DNA from 3 places in the Pectobacterium odoriferum genome. Region 2 is predicted to be linked to each of the others. Evidence: riboswitches for the same ligand, from Rfam matches in the RefSeq annotation. Region 2 holds a riboswitch; each other region holds the start of a gene.
The links. A riboswitch is a leader RNA that binds a small molecule or an ion and turns the genes downstream of it on or off. The one in region 2 is predicted to bind thiamine pyrophosphate.
Positions count from the first base shown of each region.

Region 1 (6,219 bases), 1.8 Mb from region 2:
ACGCCAAACATACCAATAATTTTCAGTAAATCCTCAACGTAATATCCAATAAATTTAGTCTGATAAACAAACTCATCCATAAAATCAAACGTGGCGGAGCATATCCATACGTGTAACCCGAGGCGAATGGATAAGGCCGAAGTGTGATTAAGTGATATTTTACTGGTACACGATAAGATAAAAAAAAGAAAAATCAGTGCGATCGCATCGGTATAAAACCCAGGATTGTTGTGCAACTGCTCCTGAAAATCTCGATGCTTTAAGAACAGGACATTAAATATAACGATCAGCGCTGACGATAATAGGGCGAGCCTTACCGGGCAAGATGTCTTCTTGTTTTTATCAATGAAATCATGATCATATTGTTTAAAAGGCATCGCTCACCTCCTCTTGTATCACCTTTTAATCCTATCATGAAATAGATTGAATAGATTCAGTATTATGCTAACCGGTGGTGTACTCCAGAAGATGGTGTAGGGCGGACTGATTCTGCAAAAGCAGACGCCTGATTGATCAGGCGTCTTTACCGATTAAAAATCGGCTTTCAGTACCACGCGGTAGCGGGCTTTGCCGTCACGTACGTGCTGGATGGCATCATTGATTTTCGACATCGGGAACAGTTCCGTCTGCGGTTTCACGTTGGCACGCGAGGCGAGTTTCATCAGAGAACGCAGCTCATGCGGTGAGCCGGTAGAAGAACCAGAAACGCTGCGGTCGCCCGCGATAAGCGTGAAAGCTGGAACGCTGAATGGCTTCATCACCGCGCCGACGGTATGGAACTTCCCGTTATAGGCGAGCGCATTGAAGTAGGGCTGCCATTCCAGATCGACGCTCACGGTGTTGATGATCAGATCGAACTGGCCTGCCAGTGCGGTCAGCGCCTGCGGATCGCGGCTGTTGACGACCTTATCGGCACCCATCGCCAGCACTTCTTGCTCTTTGGCCGGGTTGGAACTGAATGCTGTGACTTCACAGCCCATCGCGTGCAGGAGCTTAATCGCGATATGCCCCAGGCCACCGATACCGATCACGCCGACGCGGCTGGTTGCGGTGACATGGTGCATTAACAGCGGTTTGAAGACGGTGATGCCGCCGCACAGTAACGGACCCGCCGATTCGATATCAATGGAATCAGGAAGCGGGATAGCCCACTGCCAGTTCGCGCGAATCTTATTGGCAAAGCCGCCTTTATTCAGGATGGTCGGCACGCTGCCTTGCTGACAGTTAGTTTGACTGCCGCTGATACAGGCATCGCAGTGCCCACAGCTGCGAGCCGTCCAGCCAATCCCGACGCGCTGACCAATCTTTAATCCTTTGCTTTTCGCCGCGTCACCCAGCGCGTGTACACGGCCAATCACTTCATGCCCGGCAACCAGCGGATAGCTCGACATCCCCCATTCGTTATCGATCATTGAGAGATCGGAATGGCACACGCCGCAGTAATCAACCACGACTTCGACGTCTTCCGCTTGCAGTTCACCCGCATCAAACTCATACAACTCCAGCGCTGCGCCTGCTTCCGGTGCGGCATAACTCTTTATCATCGTCATCACAATTTCCTCAGTATGGGTTTGATTAACCAGTCTAAAGGGTTATGGCATTTTTCTCTATGTCACAACGTGCCTGTGGGTTTTCATTTTGTGTCAGGTGGGAGTCGCGTGGGCGATGGCTTGCTTTACTGGCGTCACTTACTTATGCTGCGAAGCGTAAGATCCTATCCCATTAGGGCTATTTCATTTGCCATTTTGAACTTGGGCAGTGCTCAAAATCCTCACGTACTACGTGTACGCTCCGGTTTCTGCGCGCTGTCCGTGTCCAAACTGGCTGCACCATAACGCCTACTGGGATGGTTCTAATACATGACTCGGGGTGCCCTTCTTTGTGAAGGCTGAGAAATACCCGTACCACCTGATCTGGATAATGCCAGCGTAGGGAAGTCACGGTATGCCCACCGGTAGCCGCCTTCTTCCACGCCGGTTGGGAGACCTATGAACACTCGACCTGCCGACTTTTCTGCCGCTCAGGCAGCAACATCACTAACCCAATTCCGTTCTGCCTCGCCGCTGGTGCACTGTTTGACCAACGATGTGGTGCAATCTTTTACCGCTAATGTGCTGCTGGCGCTGAATGCGTCACCGGCAATGGTGGTCGATCCTGAAGAAGCTGCGCAGTTTAGCGCGGTGGCCGATGCGCTGCTGATTAATGTCGGGACGCTGGAACGTACGCGCGCTGAGGCGATGCGGGCGGCGGTAAACAGCGCACATCAGGCGGGTACGCCGTGGGTGCTCGATCCGGTTGCCGTAGGCGGGTTGACCTTTCGGAGTGAGTTTTGTCGAGAATTACTGGCGTGGAGGCCGACGGCGATTCGCGGCAATGCGTCTGAAATCATGGCGTTGGCGGGCTTAGCCGCACAGGGGCGTGGCGTGGATAGCGCCGATGATTCGCTGACGGCGCTCCCTGCCGCGCGCGAACTGGCTCGGCAAGTGGGGACGATTGTTGCAGTGACCGGCATGGTGGATTATGTCACGGACGGTGAGCGAGATATCGCGGTAACCGGCGGCGATAGCATGATGACGCGGGTGGTTGGCACGGGCTGTGCGCTGTCGGCGGTCGTCGCGGGTTTCTGTTCCTTAGAGGGGGATCGCTTATCCCACGTAGCGGCGGCGTGCTATGCCATGGCGTTAGCGGGGCAGCAGGCAGCTTCGACGTCGCAAGGAACGGGGAGTTTTATTCCCAATTTTCTCGATCGGCTTTATACCCTGTGCGCGGAGGATCTGGCATGAAGCGCATCAATGCGTTGACGATTGCGGGCACCGATCCGAGCGGCGGTGCGGGGATTCAGGCGGATTTAAAAGCGTTTTCTGCGCTGGGTGCTTACGGCACGTCGGTCATTACCGCGCTGGTGGCGCAAAATACGCGTGGCGTGCAGTCCGTCTACCGGATTGAACCGGATTTTGTCGCAGCGCAGCTGGATTCTGTGCTGAGCGATGTGCGTATCGACAGCGCCAAGATTGGCATGCTGGCGCAGACCGATATTGTTGAAACCGTTGCCGAGCGCCTGCGTCATTACGCCGTGCCTTTCGTGGTATTGGACACCGTGATGCTGGCGAAAAGTGGCGATCCGCTACTGGCTCCCGAGGCGGTGGAGTCGATCCGTCGTGAGCTGTTGCCGCTGGTGTCCCTGATTACGCCGAACCTGCCGGAGGCCGCCGCGCTGCTGAATACGTCATCGGCTACCAATGAGCGGGAAATGCGTGAGCAAGGGGAAGCGCTGCTGGCGATGGGCTGTCAGACGGTGCTGATGAAAGGCGGTCACCTCAGTGAAGCGGAAAGCCCGGACTGGCTGTTCAGCCGGCAGGCCGAACCACAGCGCTTTAGTTCCCCGCGTGTGAATACACGCCATACGCATGGTACTGGCTGCACGCTGTCTGCCGCGCTGGCGGCGCTGCGGCCACGTCACGATAGCTGGGGTGAGACAGTGAAGGTAGCGAAGGGCTATTTACAGCAGGCGTTACAGCAGGCCGACACGCTGGAGGTCGGGCACGGAATCGGCCCTGTTCATCATTTCCATCGCTGGTGGTAAAACGCACATGCAACCTGAAGTATGACGGGTATAAGTAAATTGACTTGTACTTTGCGTGACATATTTGCCAGTAATTTCAAATTAAATTAAGCGTATTCGGCATAGACAGTACGCGGTTCGTCCGGTTACTTTGCTGTGAAATCGTGGCGTTAATGTGAAATAGGATGTGGGGATAACATATGGCAGGTTCTGCTCGTAGTGCGATGGCTGCCAAGGCGCTTCAGACGATACTCAATATCGGCCTGCTAGTGCTGGCGACCATTCTGGTGATTTTTTTAGTCAAGGAAACGTTCCATCTGGCGAAAGTGCTGCTGATCTCCAACGAGAAAGATTCCTCCTATCAGCTGATAGAAGGCATTGTGATCTATTTCCTGTATTTTGAGTTCATTGCGCTGATCGTGAAGTATTTTCAGTCCGGTTATCACTTCCCGCTGCGCTATTTTATCTACATCGGCATTACGGCTATCATTCGCCTGATTATTGTCGATCACAAAAGCCCGTCGGATACGCTGATTTATTCCGCGGCGATTCTGCTGTTGGTGGTAACACTGTATCTGGCAAACAGTAATCGCCTGAAGCGGGAATAGTTGAAACAGGAATAATCGAAACGCGCCGCTATTCCAGCAGCGAGCACTGGGGCGGCAGCCGGCAGTGAATCGCTGCGGGAAGCACCTCGATATGGAAACGTTTGGCTGTGAGCGGTTCACCGTCCAGATTAAACGTCATATCGTCCGGGGCGGTAATCTCCAGCCAGGGCAGGGTAGCGGAAATCATGTTCTGGTTTTCGCTGCCGGTAAACCAGGCTTGAAGCATATTCGGCAGCAGCTCTGTTGCCGACAGCACGCTCAGTTCCAGCAACCCATCGTTGATTAGTGCTTCCGGGCAAAGCTGCTGCCCGCCGCCAGCCTGACGACCATTGCCCACCGCGATAACCAGCGTATCCCCCGACCAGTGAAAATCCGGCCCGCGAATCTCACAGCGCTCGGCTTGCAGCATGTCCATGCGAAAGAGCGCGTGTAGTACGTATGAAGCGCTTCCCAGCGCGGCCTTCATCTTGGCCGGTGTCTCGGTGGTGATGCGCGTGGCGAAGCCGCCCGTTGCCATGTTGATGAAGTAATGGCTGTCGTTCACCTTGGCGATATCAATCGCGGTGGCGCGGCCTTTGATCGCCAGCGTCAACGCGTTGTGCATTTCCATCGGAATCTGACAGCTGGTGGCGAAATCGTTGGCTGTACCCAGCGGCACAATTCCCAGACACGGACGCACCGCTTCCGGCTGTACCGCTAATGCGGCGGCAACTTCATTGACGGTGCCGTCGCCACCGGCTGCGATCACGTTATCCGCGTTGAGCTGAATCGCCTCTTCTACATAGCGTTTGGCATCGCCGTATTCCCAGGTTACGCGGACATGCAGCGTATAGCCGTCCTTGCGTAGCTCATCAATGGCCTCGCGAAGTTCTTCATTACCCGCGCTTTTCCCATTCAGAATCAGCAGCGTCACCGGATTTTTTTCCATGGCCTATTTCTCCTAAGCAGGATAGTGGAATTAATAATAGACACTAAATCGGTAGGTAGAAATCAGAAGAGTCAGGGAATGTTTGCGGTAGGGAAATGGGGGGCGTGAGAAAAAGAAAAGCCAGCTCAAGGGAGATTGAGCTGGCCAAGGAGGTGGTTCCTAGTAGTATCACTACGCTTGTTTTTCGTTCTATGTTTTCTCAGCGACGCAATATTAACCACAAGACTGGCGAATTGATGTGATCTGTTTCTAATATTCGTAAAAAACCCCTGAGCTTTGTAACGATACCTTCGCGCGATTGACGTACCGAGTCGCGGTTGAGAAAGGTTGATAATAGGGGGGCATACGATAAGCAAGGGATCGCCTTGTGGGAGGCATTGCCGGATGTACGTGACATCCGGCGCTATTACCAGTTTATTCCGCGTTGGGATTGCGCGTGGTGGTGCCCGGCAGATTGCGCAGCAGCAGTGCGTAATCCAGCGAGACATCGTCCGGCACGGGCAGATAGACGATATGGCCGTTACCCGGTGCCACATCGGTCGGCTGCCCTTTGGTATTCTGCATAGATTCGATGGTGAATTGAATATTGCCGTTCGGCGTCATCATCTCTACGCTGTCGCCGCATGAAAACTTGTTCTTCACCTCGACTTCCGCCAGCCCATCGCGGCGCACGCCGGTGAATTCACCGACAAACTGCTGACGATCGGAAACGGAGTAGCCGTAGTCGTAGTTCTGGTAATCTTCATGCACGTGGCGACGCAGGAAGCCTTCGGTGTAGCCACGGTGCGCCAAGCCTTCCAGCGTTTCCAGCAGCGTCGGGTCGAACGGTTTCCCCGCGACGGCATCGTCAATGGCGCGGCGATATACCTGTGCGGTACGGGCACAGTAATAGAATGACTTGGTGCGGCCTTCGATTTTCAGCGAATGAACCTGCATTTGCGTCAGGCGCTCAACGTGCTGGATCGCACGCAGATCGCGGGAGTTCATGATGTAGGTGCCGTGCTCGTCTTCAAATGCGCTCATGTACTCGCCGGGGCGCAGGTTTTCTTCCAGCATAAAGACTTTGTCGGTCGGTTCGCCGATGCCCAGCGCAGGCTCAACGTTTTTCACCGCGATAGGTT
Region 1 covers NZ_CP034938.1:3,492,349-3,498,567, reverse strand. Annotated here, with positions in the region: gene EO763_RS15715 (GGDEF domain-containing protein) at 1-377, opposite strand, end outside; gene ahr (NADPH-dependent aldehyde reductase Ahr) at 531-1,550, opposite strand; TPP riboswitch at 1,856-1,952, shown strand; gene thiM (hydroxyethylthiazole kinase) at 1,989-2,783, shown strand; gene thiD (bifunctional hydroxymethylpyrimidine kinase/phosphomethylpyrimidine kinase) at 2,780-3,583, shown strand; gene psiE (phosphate-starvation-inducible protein PsiE) at 3,763-4,170, shown strand; gene yegS (lipid kinase YegS) at 4,199-5,098, opposite strand; gene trhP (prephenate-dependent tRNA uridine(34) hydroxylase TrhP) at 5,513-6,219, opposite strand, start outside.
Region 1: linked by a shared signal. The riboswitch ahead of thiM (hydroxyethylthiazole kinase) and the one ahead of thiC (phosphomethylpyrimidine synthase ThiC) in region 2 are both predicted to bind thiamine pyrophosphate.

Region 2 (6,219 bases):
CTCCACCCGCATAATCGGCCATAAACGCCATCATCAGAGAATGAGGGAATGGCCAGGGCTGCGAACTCACGTAACGCAGGTTTTTTATCTGAATTTGGCTCTCTTCCATGACCTCACGCACGACCGTCTGTTCCAGCGTTTCGCCGACTTCTACAAACCCAGCCAGCACGGTGTACATGTTTCCGCGATGTCGATTGTGCTGCGCCAGCAAAATTTCCTCGCCACGGCGAATCGCGACGATGATGCAAGGCGCGATCTGCGGATAATAGCGTTCTTTGCAGTGGTGACATAAGCACGCCAGCTCCGTTTTGCTCCGCACCATTTCATGGCTGCAGTAACCACAAAAACGATGAGAACGATAGAACTCAGCCAACTGTACGCCTCGCCCCGCGAGCTGGAATAACCCCACGTCCTGATCGAGCAACTGGCGAACTGATGCCATATCGGAATCTCGTCCCTGACAGACCAGCCAGACAGGCAACCCTTGCCATTCGCCGATTTGGCGAGCCGTTTTCCCCTGCAGCGACCACTCTATTGCCGTTCCGCGCGGCAATTCTCCCTGAGGTAGCCAGATTTGTACCGCGTCGCTAACCACCCACCAGCCGGTTTCATCACCTTTTAGCGTCTGTTCCATATCTTTTTATTGCTCCACTGCCACTTCACTGGCATTTTACATTCAGAGTGATTACATAAGTTTTATAACTGGGATTTCAGTTATTTCTTACCGTTCACGGAGTCAACAATGCTAAACCAGCTACAAAGTCTAACTGAATACGTTGGTGGCAATAATGCGTTAATCGACCAATGGCTACAAGCGCGTAAGCAGCTTCTGGTGGCTTACTATCATCTGGTTGGCATCAAGCCGAACAAGGAAGCGCTTTCTCTTTTGGATGAAGAGGCATTGGATAATTTTTGCCAGAATCTGGTGGACTATCTTTCTACCGGCCACTTTCATTTATACGAAAAAATGCTGCATGAAGCAGCGACGCACAGCGAACAAGTATTAGCGCTTTCCACCCAGCTCGACCTCGCCCTGCAAAATAACACGCAGCAAATTATGGCGTTTTACGATAGCCACCTGGCGGCAGCCATCGACCATGATAACTGCCTCGAATTCCAGCACGCACTCTCCCACGTCGGCGAAGCCTTGGAAGAGCGTTTTACGTTGGAAGACAGAATGATCCAGCAGGTTTACGACAAATAGCCGTCATTTGACGTTATTTCAGGACATCATCACACACTGTAAAGGCAACGCGGCACGCTTTGACATCTGCGTTTTGCCGACATACAGTGTAGGGGTTTTATTGGCCCGTTTAAGAGACGGGCATATCTTGTCGGAGTGCCTAGCGTGCTCGTGTTTTGTTTTACGAAATCAATCGTTATGACGAAACTTATGAGCGCACAGGCTGAGACCGTTAATTCGGGATCCGCGGAACCTGATCGGGTTAATACCTGCGAAGGGAACAAGAGTAATGCACCTCATTGAGCCCAAGGCTGTGTATTCCCACATACCTGCTCTGACGCTCAATATCATTATTACTCCCTCCGGCTCCAGACAAGCAATCTTCCCTTTACGTCTTACAGGAACTTGCTATGTCTACAGAACCCTTGTCTATAAAAACCTCGTCGGTAAAGACAGAGTTATCTACAGCATCCAAATCCGGTCGCCGTGAACAGCGTGCCGCCGCCCAGCAGTTTATTGAAACCTTACAGGGAACCGCCTTTCCCAATTCCAAACGCATTTACCTTACAGGTTCACGCGATGACATCCACGTACCGATGCGGGAGATTCAGCTTAGCCCGACGTTACTTGGCGGCAGTAAAGACAACCCCCAATACGAACCCAATGAGCCAATCCCGGTTTACGATACTTCAGGGCCTTATGGCGATCCGGCTGCGCAACCCGATGTCCGCATTGGGCTAGCGAAGCTGCGCGCCAGCTGGATTGCAGAACGTCACGACACCGAAGCGTTATCCGGCGTCAGCTCCGATTTCACCCAACAGCGTCTGGCGGATGCGGGTCTGGATCATCTGCGTTTCGAACACCTGCCACGACCTTTGCGTGCTAAAGCGGGCCAACGCGTCACCCAGCTCCACTATGCGCGACAGGGCATGATTACGCCCGAAATGGAATTTATCGCCATTCGTGAAAATATGGGGCGCGAGCGTATTCGCGGCGAGGTACTGCGCCAGCAGCATCCGGGGCAAAGTTTTGGCGCCCTTCTGCCAGAAAACATCACGCCGGAATTTGTCCGTCAGGAAGTGGCTGCCGGGCGCGCTATTATTCCCTCAAACATCAATCACCCTGAATCAGAGCCGATGATTATCGGGCGCAATTTTCTGGTGAAAGTTAACGCCAATATCGGTAACTCCGCCGTGACGTCTTCCATCGAAGAAGAGGTGGAAAAGCTGGTCTGGTCTACCCGCTGGGGCGCGGATACGGTGATGGATCTCTCAACCGGCCGCTATATTCACGAAACCCGCGAGTGGATTCTGCGTAACAGCCCCGTACCAATCGGGACAGTACCGATTTATCAGGCGCTGGAAAAAGTGAACGGCGTGGCGGAAAACCTGAACTGGGAAATGTTCCGCGATACGCTGCTGGAACAAGCAGAACAGGGTGTGGACTATTTCACCATCCACGCTGGCGTGCTATTGCGCTATGTTCCGATGACGGCCAAACGCCTGACTGGCATCGTCTCACGCGGCGGTTCCATTATGGCGAAGTGGTGCCTGTCGCATCACAAAGAGAGCTTCCTGTACGAACACTTCCGGGAAATTTGTGAAATTTGTGCCGCTTACGATGTCGCGTTGTCGCTGGGTGACGGTTTACGTCCGGGCTCCATTCAGGATGCCAACGACGAAGCCCAGTTTGCCGAACTGCATACGTTAGGTGAGCTGACCAAGATTGCCTGGGAATACGACGTACAGGTGATGATCGAAGGCCCCGGCCACGTTCCGATGCAGATGATCCGCCGCAACATGACCGAAGAGCTGGAACACTGCCATGAAGCACCATTCTATACGCTCGGCCCGCTGACTACCGATATCGCACCAGGTTACGATCATTTCACCTCTGGCATCGGTGCCGCCATGATCGGCTGGTTCGGCTGTGCAATGCTCTGTTACGTCACGCCGAAGGAACATCTTGGCTTGCCGAACAAAGAAGACGTCAAACAGGGGCTGATTACCTACAAGATCGCCGCTCACGCCGCTGATTTGGCGAAAGGCCACCCCGGTGCGCAGATCCGTGATAACGCCATGTCAAAAGCACGTTTCGAATTCCGCTGGGAAGACCAGTTCAATTTGGCACTCGATCCCCAAACCGCCCGTGCCTACCACGATGAAACGCTGCCGCAGGAATCCGGCAAAGTCGCCCACTTCTGTTCCATGTGCGGCCCTAAATTCTGCTCGATGAAAATCTCACAGGAAGTACGCGACTACGCCGCGAAACAGGAAGCGGAAGCCAAACCGGTTGAAGTGGGTATGGCGCAGATGTCGCAAGAATTCCGCTCGCGCGGCAGCGAGCTTTATCACAGCGCCACCAGCCTGCAAACCGAGGAAAGCAAATGACGGACTCGACGCCTTTTGCCCCAACGGCACAGCGGCTGGGGCTGTATCCCGTCGTTGATAGCGTGGAGTGGATCGAGAGACTACTCAGCGTTGGGGTGAAAACGATCCAGCTCAGAATAAAAGATCGGTCAGATGAACAAGCCGAAACCGATGTGATCCAGGCGATCGCATTGGGTCGCCGTTATCAGGCGCAGCTCTTCATCAATGACTACTGGAAATTAGCAGTAAAACATCAGGCATACGGTGTACATCTGGGTCAGGAAGATCTGGATACTGCCGATCTGGCCGCCATTAAAAAAGCGGGTCTGCGCTTAGGCGTCTCCACGCATGACGATCGTGAACTGGCACGCGCGGTAGCGATAAACCCGTCCTATATCGCACTGGGGCATATTTTTCCCACGCAAACCAAGGATATGCCATCAGCGCCGCAGGGGCTGGCCGAGTTGACCCGACACATTGCCGATCTGCAAGACCGTTTTCCTACAGTTGCCATTGGCGGCATCAGCATCGACAGAGTACCTGCGGTGCTGGCAACGGGCGTCGGCAGTATTGCCGTCGTCAGCGCCATTACTCAGGCACCAGACTGGCGGCAGGCCACCACGACGCTGCTCAAAATGATTGAAGGACGGGAGGCATGACATGGTAACGACTCACCATCCAACGCCTGCCGGACTGAGCGATAGCGAATTCATGCGCTATAGCCGCCAACTGATGCTGGAAGATATTGGCCCGGAAGGTCAGGAGAAACTCAAAGCCGCCCGCGTTTTGCTCGTTGGGCTGGGTGGGCTGGGGGCGCCCGCCTCGCTCTATCTGGCTGCCGCTGGGGTCGGCACGCAACTGCTTGCCGACGATGACTCACTGCACATCAGCAACCTGCAACGCCAGATTCTGTATCGCACCAGCGACACCGACAAACCCAAAGCCGTGTTGGCGCAGCGTCAGCTACAGGCATTAAATCCGCACTCAGAAGCGATTGCGATTACCGAAAGGCTCAGCGGTGACGTGTTATACCGCGCCGTCAGCCGCGTCGATCTGGTGCTGGATTGCAGCGACAACATGGCCACTCGCCATGCAGTTAACGCCGCCTGTTTTAGCGCAGGCAAGCCGCTCATCAGCGGGAGCGCCGTCGGTTTCAGCGGCCAGCTCGCGGTCTTCGCACCGCCTTATCACGCTGGCTGCTACGCCTGCCTGTATCCCGATACGGCCGAACCACAGCGCAACTGCCGTACCGCCGGCGTGCTGGGTCCGGTGGTCGGCGTGATTGGCACGCTTCAGGCGCTGGAAGCGATAAAACTGCTGGCCGGTATACCGTCCGCGCTAGACGGCAAGCTGAGGATGTTCAATGGTAAACAGCAGAGCTGGAACACGCTCCAGCTGACGCGCGCGCCCCATTGCCCGGTATGTGGAGGGGTGCATGAAAATCACGCTGAATGATGAACCCTTTGAATGCCCAGAGGCCACCACGGTTGAAGCGCTGCTGAGCCAGATAAATCGGCTCCAGCCTGGCACAGCGCTGGCCATCAACCAAACCATTATCCCGCACGCCACCTGGTCACAGCATCAGGTGCAAGACGGTGATGATATTTTGCTTTTTCAGGCAATCGCGGGAGGATGACATGCTGCACATTGCCGATACGACATTAACTTCACGGCTGCTGACCGGCACCGGGAAATTCGCCACGCCAGAATTGATGCTGGCAGCACTTGAGGCTTCTGGTTCTCAGTTAGTCACCATGGCGATGAAACGCGTTGATCTGAACGGCGGCAACGACGCCATTCTCGCCCCGCTACGCCAGCTCGGTATTAAGCTGTTGCCGAATACCTCAGGGGCCAAAACCGCAGACGAAGCCATTTTTGCGGCCCGACTGGCGCGAGAAGCGTTGGGCACTCGCTGGCTGAAGCTGGAAATTCACCCCGATGTGAAATACCTGCTGCCCGACCCTATCGAAACCCTGAAAGCCGCCGAACAGCTGGTAAAAGAGGGATTCACGGTGCTGCCTTACTGCGGTGCCGACCCTGTGCTGTGCAAACGGTTGGAAGAGGTCGGCTGCGCGGCGGTGATGCCACTGGGCGCACCAATCGGCTCCAATCAAGGGCTGCAAACGCGTGATTTTCTTCGCATCATCATCGAACAGGCGCGCGTTCCGGTTATTGTCGATGCGGGCATTGGCGCGCCCAGTCATGCGGCTGATGCGCTGGAAATGGGAGCCGACGCCGTACTGGTCAACACGGCCATCGCCGTTGCCCGCGATCCCGTGGCGATGGCGCACGCATTCAGACTGGCAGTCGATGCCGGTGGGCTTGCCCGTCAGGCCGGCCTGGGAAGTAAGCAGTTTGTCGCCAGCGCCACCAGCCCGCTCACCGGTTTTCTGCATCAGCAAACAGAAGGGGCGGAGCGATGAGCGTCGATTTTCAAACCGTCTGGGAACAGCTCGACTGGGATGACCTGACGCTGTGCATCAACAGTAAAACCGCACGTGATGTCGAACGAGCGCTTGCTACACCACACCTGACGCGTGACGATTTCATGGCGCTCATTTCACCTGCCGCCAGCGCCTATCTGGAACCGCTAGCCCAGCGGGCACAGCAGCTCACCCGGCAACGTTTTGGCAATGCGGTGAGTTTCTATGTGCCGCTATATCTATC
Region 2 covers NZ_CP034938.1:259,475-265,693, reverse strand. Annotated here, with positions in the region: gene nudC (NAD(+) diphosphatase) at 1-634, opposite strand, end outside; gene EO763_RS01140 (Rsd/AlgQ family anti-sigma factor) at 743-1,204, shown strand; TPP riboswitch at 1,326-1,480, shown strand; gene thiC (phosphomethylpyrimidine synthase ThiC) at 1,594-3,573, shown strand; gene thiE (thiamine phosphate synthase) at 3,570-4,211, shown strand; gene EO763_RS01125 (HesA/MoeB/ThiF family protein) at 4,213-5,007, shown strand; gene thiS (sulfur carrier protein ThiS) at 4,988-5,188, shown strand; gene EO763_RS01115 (thiazole synthase) at 5,190-5,975, shown strand; gene thiH (2-iminoacetate synthase ThiH) at 5,972-6,219, shown strand, end outside.

Region 3 (6,219 bases), 1.1 Mb from region 2:
CTTCAACATTGCCCTTCTTCGCTATGTCAAACATGGGTTTGATACCGCGTTCGACATAATCGCTATAGCGCGCTTTTAATTCATTATCGCGGGCGAGTTCAACATCAGAGCGAACCGACCTATTCTGATACGCATTAAACATTTGCTGAGACATCGACAGACGTTCTTCTGCCGCTTTCATACTCGCATTGTAGTTATCTGTAAGGCCATTACGTAAGTGATTCACAGCATGTAGCAAATTCATACGCGCCGCACGCATATGATTAGCACTATCAACGAGCTCCATTCGAACATTCAATTCCAGCGTCGAACTATTTAACGACTGTTCAGCCTGCTTAAGAAAATAGGACGATGTGGAAACTGCCAAGGCAAAAAGTAGTAAAACACCAGAAAAAACAACGATAAAAAGGGGTGTCAGTTTGATGTTATGCACGCCGGGTGCAGCGTGCCAAGGTTCTGGTTTTTCGTAAATCGCTATTGACTGATAAGGAACATCGCTCATTTTTACATCCGTCGAGTTATTCAAGAAATTGCTGTGAAGTAAATTGCAGGTAAGCAAGAAAAAATAAAATACCGCCACATGTTACATAACATTTAAAGGTTGTGACAATGTGCGTTAAACACAAGATAAAAAACAGTGGGCTATAAAAAATAATTTTATTCATAGGACCGCCATCACAAAAAAATCGCCTATAATTTCAACGAAAATAGTTTCCCTAAAAAACAATTTAGAATGAAAACCATTACACTAAATTAGTGAATTATTTTAGTCATCATTCTTACATTAATATTAATTATAAGAGAAAAATAGATTAACGGAGTCATTCTTTTTTATTGAAAATAAACAGGCTTTAACATTCAACATTACTGATTGATTTATTATTTCGCCATTCTGAATATAAAAACATCACGCTACGACACGCTCAGGTTAACGTTCACCTATGCCCTCGTGCTTCGGCACGTTGTCGCCCGTCTAAAACCGATGGAGTAACCCGCCGTAAGCATGCCCGACGTCTTTCTCTGCGAGCATGCCTCCTCTCCAGTCTTCTTCGATTTGCTTTTGCGAAGCCGCGCGCAAGCCACTCACGCCATTTAATCGCCAGCGAAATAAGCAGGTATATTTCATTCTCGACTAGCGTTCATGTTGACAGCCGTCAACACATGAATTTACCATGACCCTATATCGCGATGAAAAAACACCCAAACAAGCATATTCAGGCAGCCATTGAATACGCATTAGCGCAGGGCTGGCGTTTTTATCCCAGCAACGGGCATGCATTTGGCAGGCTTATCTGCGGCGCGCCGGACCACAGTACCCATATGATGAGTATTTGGTCCACGCCATCAGTCTCGGAAAATCACGCAAAGCAAATCCGCCGCAACGTCGATAGCTGTCAGGCAATACTGAAACAATAGAAGACACATACGGCTTACCGAGGAATTTATGACAACGTATCACTTTTCTCTCACGCTAGTGGGCGTTTCCGCAGACACCGCAGGGCTGGAAGATGCACTTTTTGCCAGCGGCTGCGACGACGCTCTGATCTGCTTTTATGGCAGCGCCGTCTATCTCGAATTTGATCGCGAAAGCCCGCGTTTTTCTACCGCGGTCATCAGCGCTATTCATGATATCGAATCCGCAGGCATCCAGGCCAGAGTCCACTCCGTCGATGCAGCCTGGGTTGGGATCAGTGACATCGCAGCACTATCCGCGCTGTCGCGTCAGGCGATTGCTCTTCTCAAAGACGGAAAACGTGGTGCAGGTGATTTCCCCTCTCCGGTCCAGCGCTTACGCGGTACATCACCGCTGTGGGAATGGAGCGATGTTGCCGATTGGCTAGCCAAACAAAAAAAAATACCACAAGAATTAGCCGACAATGCTCAGGAGCTTGCCACGATTAATCTGGCCTTGCAGATACGTAATGCCCGTCAGCAGGACGAATTAGCACGTTATTGTGCATTGCTCAGCGAAGGTATGCCATTACGTGAACAAATCATCACGTAAACAACGCCGCTGAGACCTACCTACCATGCAAACCACCCGCAGCAGCCAAAGCGAGCAGCAGGTAAACGCCATAAAAAAAGCCAGCGAAAAAACTCGCTGGCTGGTGAAACGTCACCATTACTCAGAATACGTTTCCTTGCACCACCTAAAGCCAATGGCGGTACTCATCGTCGGACATGTCTTTCAGGTGCCACTGCGTCGCCTGCTGCAATAATGCAATGCGCTGTTGGGTAGACATCCACCGCAACCACTTCGCTTTACAGGTCGATAAGTAGGCTCGATAGAACTGGGACAAACGGGAAATTGCCATGAGCCACCTCCTCTCTTTCCTTGTTAGAAAGTATCGACGTAATATAGGGAAAGATAAATTGATGACTTTAGTGCAGGGAGTTCCTCTTTTATGTCTTCTCCTCGATTGCAGCAACAGTTCATCCGCCTGTGGCAACATTTTCAGGGACAAACCACCGACACCACACTGCAAGAGCTGACCGGTGTGTTGAATTGCTCACGCCGCCATATCCGTTCGCTGCTGAACGCGATGCAGCAGGAAGGCTGGCTCATCTGGCAAGCCGAAGCTGGAAGAGGAAAGCGCTCGCAGCTCTCCTTTGTTTATACCGGATTGGCGCTACAGCAACAGCGTGCCGAAGATTTGCTGGAACAGGATCGCATTGAACAACTGGTGCAGTTGGTGGGTGACAAGGAGGCGGTGCGCCAGATGCTACTTGCCCACCTTGGGCGGAGCTTCCGGCAGGGGAAGCACATTCTGCGCATCCTCTATTACCGTCCTTTACGCAATTTACTGCCCGGCTCGGCGCTACGGCGTTCAGAGATGCACATTGCCCGGCAAATCTTCAGCGGACTCACCAATATAAATGAGGAAAATGGGGAAATTGAACCCGATTTGGCTCACCATTGGCAGATGATCTCTCCCCTGCATTGGCGCTTTTATCTGCGCCCGGCTATCCGCTTTCATCATGGGCGCGAGCTCACAATGGATGACATCACCACATCACTCTCTCGCCTTATTCCGCTTCCACTCTTTTCTCATCTTGAAGCCGTAACGTCGCCGATGCCATTCGTGATCGATATCCAGCTAAACAGCCCGGATAACTGGCTACCGTGGCTATTAGGCAGCGTGCACGCCATGATTTTGCCGCAAGAGTGGAAAACGCTACCGGATTTTGCCCAACACCCGATTGGCACCGGCCCTTACGCCGTGGTGCGTAATAACAGCAATCAACTGAAGATCCGCGCCTTCGATGATTATTTTGGCTATCGGGCGTTGATTGATGAGGTCAATATCTGGGTCCTGCCGGACGAACCGGAGGAAATGCCGGTATCGATCCAACTCCAGTCTGACAATTCTCGTCACGAACAGTTAGAAAGCCGGATGGAAGAAGGCGGCTATTTCCTGCTGTTCGACAAGCGTTCGCCGTTAGCATCACGACCGGAAGCTCAGCAGTGGCTCAGACAGGTATTTAACCCGATTTCGCTACTCAACCACGCCAATACCAGCAATCAGCGTGACTGGTCACCGGCCTACAGCCTGCTGCCGCGCTGGCACCATCACCATCCCGATGTGCCGCAATCCCTTCCGAAAGGGCTGACGGAGGTCACACTCACGTTCTATCAGGCACACCCTGAATACCGGATATTAAGCGAGATTATGCGCACGCTACTGGCGCAGCACGGCGTCACGTTGCATATCCAGACGGTCAGCTACGAAGACTGGTATCAAGGCAATGCCGAGAGCGATATCTGGTTTAGCAGCGTGAATTGTTATTTACCGCTCGAATTCTCCCTGTTCGCGATGCTCTACGAACTCCCACTGGTGCAGCACTGTCTGGATGACGATCTGCATGCGGACGCGCAGCAGTGGCGCAGTCACTCGCTGCCGATGGCGGAATGGTGTGAAAAACTGATCGATAGCGGCCAACTGTATCCGCTGTTGCACCACTGGCTGCAACTTCAAGGGCAGCGCAGTATGCGCGGCGTCAGGATGAATATGTTGGGCTGGTTTGATTTTAAATCCGCCTGGTTTGCACCGCCGGAACGCTGAGAGCCTTTCGCTGCCCGACTTAACCCTTTACAATGTGCCGTTCTCAACGGGGTGCGGAAAATTTTTCGCTGAGAAGATACCCGTCGAACCTGATCCGGTTAATACCGGCGAAGGGATTTGAGAGTGTGGCTTATTGCTGCCTCAAAGTCCTTTGCCACCCTATGATTCTCAGGAGTGCAAAGTGTTAAATCAATTACTACACCGTTCAGCCACCGCGCTGAAAATCAGCCTGCCTTGCCTGTTACTGCTCTCGGCTTCGGCCTTCGCCAAGCCTACGCTTACCGTTTATACCTACGATTCATTCGCTTCCGAATGGGGTCCGGGCCCTGTCATCAAGACCGCATTTGAAAAAGAGTGCGAGTGCGAACTGAATTTCGTCGCACTGGAAGACGGTGCCTCGCTGCTGAACCGTCTGCGTATGGAAGGCAAAAACAGCAAAGCGGACATCATTCTGGGACTGGACAACAACCTGTTGCAGGCCGCAGAACAAACCGGCCTGTTTGCGCCACACGGTCAGGACACCCGTGCCGTCACGGTGCCGGGCGGCTGGAGCAATAAGACGTTCGTTCCTTACGACTACGGCTACTTTGCGTTTGTGTATAACAAAGACACGCTGAAAAACCCGCCGAAAAGCCTGCATGAGCTGGTGGACAGCAATGCACCGTGGAAAGTGATCTATCAGGATCCGCGCACCAGCACACCGGGACTGGGCTTACTGCTGTGGATGCAGAAAGTGTACGGCAACGATGCGCCACAAGCCTGGCAGAAGCTGGCGAAGAAAACCGTTACCGTAACCAAAGGCTGGAGTGAAGCCTACGGTCTGTTCCTGAAAGGGGAAGCGGATCTGGTGCTGAGCTACACCACGTCACCGGCCTATCACATCATTGAAGAAAAGAAAGACAACTACGCGGCGGCCACCTTTAGCGAAGGGCACTATCTGCAAATTGAAATCGCCGGGCAGTTGGCTTCCAGCAAAAATCCCGAACTGGCAAAACGCTTTATGCAGTTCATCCTGAGCCCAACCTTCCAGCAGGCTATCCCTACCACAAACTGGATGTATCCAGCGGTTAAAACCGACCTGCCTGCGGGCTTCGCGGCGCTCGCGGTTCCTGAGAAAGCCATGCAGTTCAGCGCACAGGACGTTGCCGACCAAAGGACGCAGTGGATTCAGGCATGGCAACGCGCCGTCAGCCACTGATCGGCGGACGTCTGTGGCCGGGGCTACTGGCCACAACGCTGTTAATTTCCGTTGCCACTCTGGCTTTCGGCGCGCTATGGCTACAGGCGCCCGAAAGCCAGTGGCGCACGCTATGGCATGACAGCTATCTCTGGCATGTCATTCGGTTTACCTTCTGGCAGGCCTTTCTCTCTGCGCTGTTTTCTACCGTTCCGGCGATCTTCCTTGCCAGAGCGCTGTATCGACGGCGCTTTCCCGGCCATCGCTGGCTGCTACGATTGTGCGCAATGACGCTGGTGCTGCCGGTGCTGGTCGCTGTTTTTGGCCTGCTCAGCGTTTATGGTCGGCAAGGCTGGCTGGCCTCTGTGCTGGGCTGGTTTGACCTGAAATACACGTTTTCGCCCTATGGGTTGCAGGGCATCCTGCTGGCGCACGTCTTCTTCAATCTGCCGCTGGCAACCCGATTGCTGTTGCAGTCGTTAGAAGGCATCGCCACCGAGCAACGTCAGTTGGCGGCGAATCTGGGTATGAACAGCTGGCAGCATTTCCGCCTGCTGGAATGGCCCGCCCTGCGCCGACAGATTTTACCCACTGGCGCACTGATTTTTATGCTCTGCTTCGCCAGCTTTGCTACGGTGCTGTCGCTGGGCGGTGGCCCGCAGGCGACCACAATTGAACTGGCTATCTATCAGGCATTAAGCTTTGATTACGATCCGGGGCGCGCGGCACTGCTGGCGTTAATTCAGATGGTTTGCTGTCTCGGCTTGGTGCTGCTGAGCCAGCGGCTGGGACGGATTCTACCCGTCGGCAGCACACAACAGCTTGCCTGGCGCAATCCGCAGGATAGCGCCTTAAGCCGCGTCACCGACGGCCTGCTGATTGGTGCGCTGTTGCTGCTGGTCGTCCCCCCTTTACTGGCCGTGGTGGTGGATGGCGTAAACCGATCGCTGGTTACCGTGCTGCAACAGCCTGTGCTCT
Region 3 covers NZ_CP034938.1:4,190,355-4,196,573, forward strand. Annotated here, with positions in the region: gene EO763_RS18880 (methyl-accepting chemotaxis protein) at 1-502, opposite strand, end outside; gene EO763_RS18885 (hypothetical protein) at 1,189-1,416, shown strand; gene EO763_RS18890 (helix-turn-helix transcriptional regulator) at 1,445-2,005, shown strand; gene sgrT (glucose uptake inhibitor SgrT) at 2,151-2,315, opposite strand; gene sgrR (HTH-type transcriptional regulator SgrR) at 2,406-4,064, shown strand; TPP riboswitch at 4,102-4,198, shown strand; gene thiB (thiamine ABC transporter substrate binding subunit) at 4,282-5,262, shown strand; gene thiP (thiamine/thiamine pyrophosphate ABC transporter permease ThiP) at 5,238-6,219, shown strand, end outside.
Region 3: linked by a shared signal. The riboswitch ahead of thiB (thiamine ABC transporter substrate binding subunit) and the one ahead of thiC (phosphomethylpyrimidine synthase ThiC) in region 2 are both predicted to bind thiamine pyrophosphate.